Linked DNA regions of Saccharopolyspora erythraea. The protein of the gene in region 2 binds, or shares a complex with, the protein of the main gene of each other region. Links are inferred from orthologs where the notes say so. Each region holds a gene or a part of one and is shown on either strand. Other genes may lie near its edges. The genes, in order: HUO13_RS31855 and HUO13_RS36765.

The links.
Region 1: the proteins of HUO13_RS36765 (region 2) and HUO13_RS31855 are in contact, whole or in part, in a solved structure (PDB 8BNU), measured with the Escherichia coli proteins. The link is inferred for Saccharopolyspora erythraea from one-to-one orthologs.

What each region holds. Positions count from the first base shown.
Region 1 is NZ_CP054839.1:7,125,640-7,128,883, reverse strand. Bases 232-3,165 are described here. They hold HUO13_RS31855 (3-hydroxyacyl-CoA dehydrogenase NAD-binding domain-containing protein), read left to right. Parts: upstream 232-558; coding sequence 559-2,772; downstream 2,773-3,165. Other genes in these bases: HUO13_RS31850 (hypothetical protein), read right to left, coding at 2,892-3,165; HUO13_RS31860 (acetyl-CoA C-acetyltransferase), read left to right, coding at 232-551. Outside these bases: more of HUO13_RS31860, read left to right, coding at 1-231; more of HUO13_RS31850, read right to left, coding at 3,166-3,244. UniProt on the Escherichia coli protein: Catalyzes the formation of a hydroxyacyl-CoA by addition of water on enoyl-CoA. Also exhibits 3-hydroxyacyl-CoA epimerase and 3-hydroxyacyl-CoA dehydrogenase activities.
Region 2 is NZ_CP054839.1:8,141,911-8,145,160, reverse strand. What follows is about bases 252-3,191. They hold HUO13_RS36765 (acetyl-CoA C-acetyltransferase), read right to left. Parts: upstream 2,391-3,191; coding sequence 1,113-2,390; downstream 252-1,112. Other genes in these bases: HUO13_RS36760 (3-oxoacyl-ACP reductase), read left to right, coding at 2,483-3,191; HUO13_RS36770 (SIMPL domain-containing protein), read left to right, coding at 411-1,025. Outside these bases: HUO13_RS36775 (ArsR/SmtB family transcription factor), read right to left, coding at 1-251; more of HUO13_RS36760, read left to right, coding at 3,192-3,250.

The DNA.
Region 1 (3,244 bases), 1.0 Mb from region 2 along the record:
AGCCGTCCTTCGCGATGATGGGCGAGCACGGCGGCTTCGACGCCGTCGCGCAGCAGAAGTACCACTGGGTCGAGCGCATCGACCACGTGCACACCGCGGGCAACTCGTCGGGCATCGTCGACGGCGCGGCGCTGGCCCTGATCGGCAGCGAGGCCCTCGGCGAGCGCACCGGGCTGCGCCCGCGCGCCCGCATCGTGTCCGCCGCGCTCAGCGGCGCGGACCCGACGATCATGCTCACCGGCCCCGGCCCGGCCGTCCGCAAGGCGCTGGCCAAGGCGGACATGGCCATCGGCCAGATCGACCTGGTCGAGATCAACGAGGCGTTCGCCGCGGTCCCGCTGAAGTTCATGAAGGACTTCGGCGTGCCGCACGAGAAGGTCAACGTCAACGGCGGCGCGATCGCGATGGGTCACCCGCTGGGCGCCACCGGGGCGATGATCCTGGGCACCCTCATCGACGAACTGGAACGCCGCGGCGAGCGCTTCGGGCTCGCCACGCTGTGCATCGGCGGCGGCATGGGAATCGCGACCATCGTGGAACGGATCGGCTGAGGCAGACATGAGCGAGCAGAGCACCATCCGCTGGACCGAGGAAGACGGCGTCGTCGTGCTGACCCTGGACGACCCGCAGCAGCAGGCCAACACGATGAACGAGCGCTACGTGCGTTCGATGGAGGAGACCCTCCAGCGACTGGAGGACGAGCGGGACCGCATCACCGGGGTCGTGCTCACCTCGGCCAAGAGCACCTTCTTCGCCGGCGGCGACCTGCGCGACCTGATCCGCGCCAGGCCCGGCAACGTCGAGCAGATCACCGAGACGAGCCGGGCGGTCAAGCGCCAGCTGCGCAGGCTGGAGACACTCGGCGTCCCGGTCGTGGCCGCCCTCAACGGCACCGCGCTCGGCGGCGGCCTGGAGATCGCGCTGGGCTGCCACCACCGCATCGCGCTCGACGACGCCAAGTCGCGGTTCGGCTTCCCCGAGGTCACTCTCGGCCTGCTGCCCGGCGCGGGCGGCGTGGTCCGCACGGTCCGGCTGATCGGCATCGCCGACGCGCTGGTGCACGTGCTGACCCAGGGTCAGCGGCTGCGCCCGGAGCGGGCCAAGGAGCTCGGCCTGGTCGACGAGCTGGTCGACACCCCCGAGGAGCTGCTGACCGCGGCCAAGGAGTGGATCAAGGCCAACCCGGGGGCGGACCAGCCCTGGGACCGCAAGGGCTACAAGATCCCGGGCGGGACGCCGTCGACGCCGAGCTTCGCGGCGAACCTGCCCGCGTTCCCGGCGAACCTGCGCAAGCAGCTCAAGGGCGCGCCCTACCCGGCGCCGCGCAACATCCTCTGCGCGGCGGTCGAGGGAGCCCAGGTCGACGTGGACACCGCGTTCGAGATCGAGGGCCGCTACTTCGTCGAGCTGGTCTGCGGCCAGACCGCCAAGAACATGAGCAAGGCGTTCTTCTTCGACCTCCAGCACGTCAACTCCGGCGGCAGCCGCCCGGACGGCGTCGAGCAGTGGCAGGCGAAGAAGGTCGCGGTGCTCGGCGGCGGCATGATGGGCGCGGGCATCGCCCACGTCTGCGCCAAGGCCGGGATGCAGGTCGTCATCAAGGACGTCTCGGTGGAGGCCGCCGAGAAGGGCAAGTCGTACTCGAAGGCGGTGCTGGACAAGGCCATCGCGAAGGGCCGTTCCACCGAGGGCAAGCGTGACGAGGTCCTGGCGCGGATCACCGCGACCGACAAGGCCGCGGACCTGGCGGGTGCCGACCTGGTGATCGAGGCGGTATTCGAAAACACCAAGCTCAAGCACCAGGTCTACGCCGAGATCGAGGACGTCATCGACCCGGATGCGCTGATCTGCTCCAACACGTCCACGCTGCCGATCACCACGCTGGCCGAGGGGGTGCGCCGCCGCGAGGACTTCATCGGACTGCACTTCTTCTCACCGGTCGAAAAGATGCCGCTGGTGGAGATCATCCGCGGGGAGCAGACCAGCGACCGCGCGCTGGCGCGTGCCTTCGACGTCGTGCGCCAGATCAGCAAGACGCCGATCGTGGTCAACGACAGCCGCGGTTTCTTCACCAGCCGCGTCATCGGCACTTTCCTCAACGAGGGCGTGGCGATGCTCGCCGAGGGCGTGCACCCGGCCTCGGTCGAGCAGGCCTCCGCGCAGGCCGGCTTCCCGGCGCCGGTGCTCCAGCTCTTCGACGAGCTGACCCTGACGCTGCCGCGCCGGATCAGGGACGAGACCAAGCGCGCGGTCGAGGCCCAGGGCGGCACCTGGACCCCGCACCCCGCCGACGCGGTGCTGGACCGGATGGTCGAGGAGTTCGACCGCAAGGGCCGCTCCGGCGGAGCCGGCTTCTACGAGTACGCCGACGGCAAGCGCACCCGGCTGTGGCCGGGGCTGCTCGAGCACTTCGGCACCGGCGCCGATCCGTCCGGTGTGGACCTCGTCGACCTCCGGGAGCGGATGCTGTTCATCGAGGCGCTGGAGACGGTGCGCTGCCTCGACGAGGGCGTGCTGCTGTCGGTGCCCGACGCCAACATCGGTTCGATCATGGGCATCGGTTTCCCGGCCTGGACCGGCGGCGTCGTGCAGTACATGAACGGCTATCCGGGCGGCTTGGCCGGTTTCGTCGCGCGGTCGCGGGAGCTGGCCGCCCGCTACGGCGAGCGCTTCGAGCCCCCGGCGTCGCTGGCGCGTCGCGCGGAGGCCGGTGAGCCGTTCGAGCTGGGCGAGCCCGACGCCGGCATCGTGGCCGCCGCGGCGGCCACCTGACGCGGTCGGCCGGTGCCGGAGCGGCCTTGTGGTGGAGCCGCACCGGCACCGCCGAACGGCTGAAGGGCGCCGGACCTCGGTCCGGCGCCCTTCGGTTCTGCCGTTGAACCCCCCGCGCGCTACCGCGCGGGGGCGGCCAGGCCGGTGACCTGGGACGGGCTCTGCGGGAGTCCGGTGGCGACGTTGTGCGCCGAGCCCACCACCGCCTCCTCCAGCGTGCTGTCGAGCGAGGGCAGCGCGGGAGTCTGCCGCGGCGACGCTGGTGCGGCGGACGGAGGCACCGCGGGCGCGGGCGCTTGCGGCGCGGGCGCGATGCGCTGGTACGTCTTCGCCAAGGCGTTGCCGCGGCTGTCCACCTCGGTCAGCAGCGGGTCTACCGCCGGGGCCTTCCTGGCCAGGGACACCACGTCGCCGACCGGGATGGCCGGCGGGCGCAGGCCGTAGCCGTGCGCGGCGTCGAGCCGGGTGACGG
Region 2 (3,250 bases):
CATTGCGCCACCTCGTCGAGAGGTTCCGTGCGCAGCGACACCGTGCGCCATTGCGCCCGCGCGGTGCGCTCCACGAGGCCCGCGCGTTCGAGCACCTTGAGGTGCTGCGAGACGGCGGGGGCGCTGATCGCGAACGGCGTTGCCAGGTCCCCGACGGTGGTGGCGCCCCGGGAGAGCCGGGTCAGGATCGCCCGGCGCGTCGGGTCGGCCAGGGCCGAGAACACGAGGCTCAACGGATCGGCGGCAGTCAATTAGCCAACTCCTTAATTAAGGAAGTGCTTCAACAGTAAGCCTGGGATGGTGGCCCGTCAACGGTGACCTGCTTGTAGTTCTTTATATCCGTCTATATAAGAGATCCGATATTGATCAATACGGCGCCATGAAGCCGCCGGGGTGCTTGAGTGGCGGGCATGGCCGAAGTCGTGACCAACGGAAACGGGCAGGTGCTGCGCACCGCGGACCGCGCGACGCTGACCGTCGCCTTCAGCGCGTCGGCGCCGGAGCGCGCGCAGGCGGTCGACGTGCTCGCCGACCGCGTCAGCGGCATCGAGGAGCTGCTGTCGACGGTCGAGGTGCGCAGCCGGAACCTCACCGTGCACCCCACCTACGAGGACGGACACCAGGTCGGCTGCCAGGCACGGCAGCACTACACCCTGCGCGTCGGCGGGCGGGAGGAGCTGGAGCGACTGGCGGGAGCGCTGCTGGAGGCGGAGCCGGAACGGCTCGACGGCCCGCGCTGGGAGCTGAGCGACCAGGCCGAGGCGGCGGCCGAGGCGCAGCGGCGGGCCGTGGCCGACGCCCGCCGGCGCGCGGAGGCGTACGCCGACGCGCTGGGGCGGGCGCTCGGACCGCTGGTGCGCCTGGTCGACGGCGGCGCGGAGCGCCGCGGGCCGTCGGCGCCCGCGCTCGGCGGAGCCGCCGCGCCGGGTGCGCGGAGCGCGGCCGAAAGCGTGCGGGCGCTCGACCTCGCGCCGGGGCACGTGAGCGTCACGGCCTCGTGCACCGTGACCTGGGCGCTGGATTGACTTCTCGGGCCGCTGGGTGACCGCTTGGGCGCTGGACTGATGCAGGGCGCGGCTCGCGGGTGGCGGCCACCCGCGAGCCGCGCCCGGTCAGCGTTCGACGATCGCGGTGACGCCCTGGCCGCCCGCGGCGCAGATGGAGATCAGGCCCCGGCCGGAGCCGCGCTCGGCGAGCAGCTTCGCCAGCGTGGCCACGATCCGGCCGCCGGTGGCGGCGAACGGGTGGCCCGCGGCGAGCGAGGAGCCGTTGACGTTCAGCTTCTCCGGGTCGACCGAGCCCAGCGGAGCGTCCAGGCCGAGCCGGTTCTTGCAGAAGTCCGGGTCCTCCCACGCCTTCAGCGTCGCCAGCACCTGGGAGGCGAAGGCCTCGTGGACCTCGTAGAAGTCGAAGTCGCCCAATCCCAGCCCGGCGCGGGCCAGCAGCCTGGGCACCGCGTAGGCGGGTGCCATCAGCAGTCCCTCGTCGCCGCTGACGTGGTCGACCGCGGCCGGGACGAAGTCGTTCAGGTAGGCCAGCACCGGCAGCCTGCGTTCCTGCGCCCACTCCTCGCTCGCCAGCAGCACCGTCGACGCGCCGTCGGACAGCGGCGTGGAGTTGCCCGCCGTCATCGTCGCGTCCTCGCCGCCGCCGAAGACCGGCTTGAGCTTGGCGAGCTTCTCGGCCGTGCTGTCCGGCCGCAGGTTCTGGTCCTGGGCGAGGCCCTGGAACGAGGTGACCAGGTCGTCGAAGAATCCGCGCTCGTAGGCCGCGGCGAGCCGCTGGTGGCTGCGGGCCGCGAGCTCGTCCTGCGCCTCGCGCCCGATCTGCCAGGCCAGCGCGGTCCTGGCCGCGTGCTCGCCCATGGAGAGCCCGGTGCGCGGCTCGGAGTTGCGCGGGAGCTCGGGCACGACGTGCTGGGGCCGGATTCCGGCCAGCGCCTTGAGCCGCGCGGCCGGGGTCTTGGCGTGGTTGGCCGCGAGCAGCACCCGCCGCAGGTCCTCGTTGACGCCGATGGGGGCGTCGCTGGCGGTGTCCACGCCACCGGCGATGCCGCTGTCGAGCTGGCCGAGCGCGATCTTGTTGGCCACCGAGATCACCGACTCGAGCCCGGTCGCGCAGGCCATCTGCACGTCGTGCGCCGGTGTGCGCGGGTCGAGCCTGGAGCCCAGTACCGTCTCGCGCGCCAGGTTGAAGTCCCGGCTGTGCTTGAGCACGGCTCCGGCGACGAACTCGCCGACCCGCTCGCCCTGCAGGCCGAAGCGGGCGATCAGCCCGTCGAGCGCCGCGGTGAGCATGTCCTGGTTGGAGGCGCGGGCGTAGGGACCGCCGGAGCGCGCGAACGGGATCCGGTTGCCGCCAACTACCGCGACCCGGCGAACGGAGGACATACCTGACTCCCTCACTGGTGCTGACTCTCTGGGCAATCTAACCTACCGATGAGTAGCTTATGCGTCGAGCCGTCAGTCCGCAGGAGTGTCGAATGTCCGACCGGTACCAACAGTTCACCTCGTCCCCGCTGGGACGGCAGATCAGCAAGCGCCTCGGTCTCCCGCAGCCGACCCCGTTGCGGCGCCACCACCCGGGCGACCCGGTCGTCTCCGGCCCGGTGCTCACCGGCGCCGCCGTCGGCTCGCGCCTCGGCGCCTCGGTGGCCGCCACACTCAAGGACGTCCACGCCCAGGTCCACGACGTGCGCACCGACGGTGCCCGCTACGCCGCGCTGGTTTTCGACGCCAGCGGCGTGCGCTCCAGCACCGATCTGCGGCAGGTCTACGAGTTCTTCGCCTCGACGATCCGGCAGGTCGACCGCTGCGGCCGGGTGGTCGTGCTCGCCGCGCCGCCCGAGGAGGCCGCCGACCCGCGCGAGCAGGTCGCCCGCCGCGCGCTGGAGGGCTTCACCCGCAGCGTCGGCAAGGAGCTCAAGCGCGGGGCGACCGTGCAACTGGTCTACGTGTCGGAAGGCGCCGAAGGGGCTCTCGACTCGACGCTGCGCTTCCTGCTCTCGGCCAAGTCCGCCTACGTGTCCGGGCAGGTCGTGCGGGTCGGAGCGGCCGAGGTCCCCGAGGTGGACCAGGCGAAGCCGCTGCGCGACAAGGTCGCGCTGGTCACCGGCGCGTCCCGGGGCATCGGCGAGGCGATCGCCGAGACCCTGGCCAGGGACGGCGCGCACGTGGTCTGCCTCGACGTGCCCGCCCAGGGCGGTGACCTGGCCCGGGTCGCCAACCGCATCGGCGGCTCGACGCTCCAG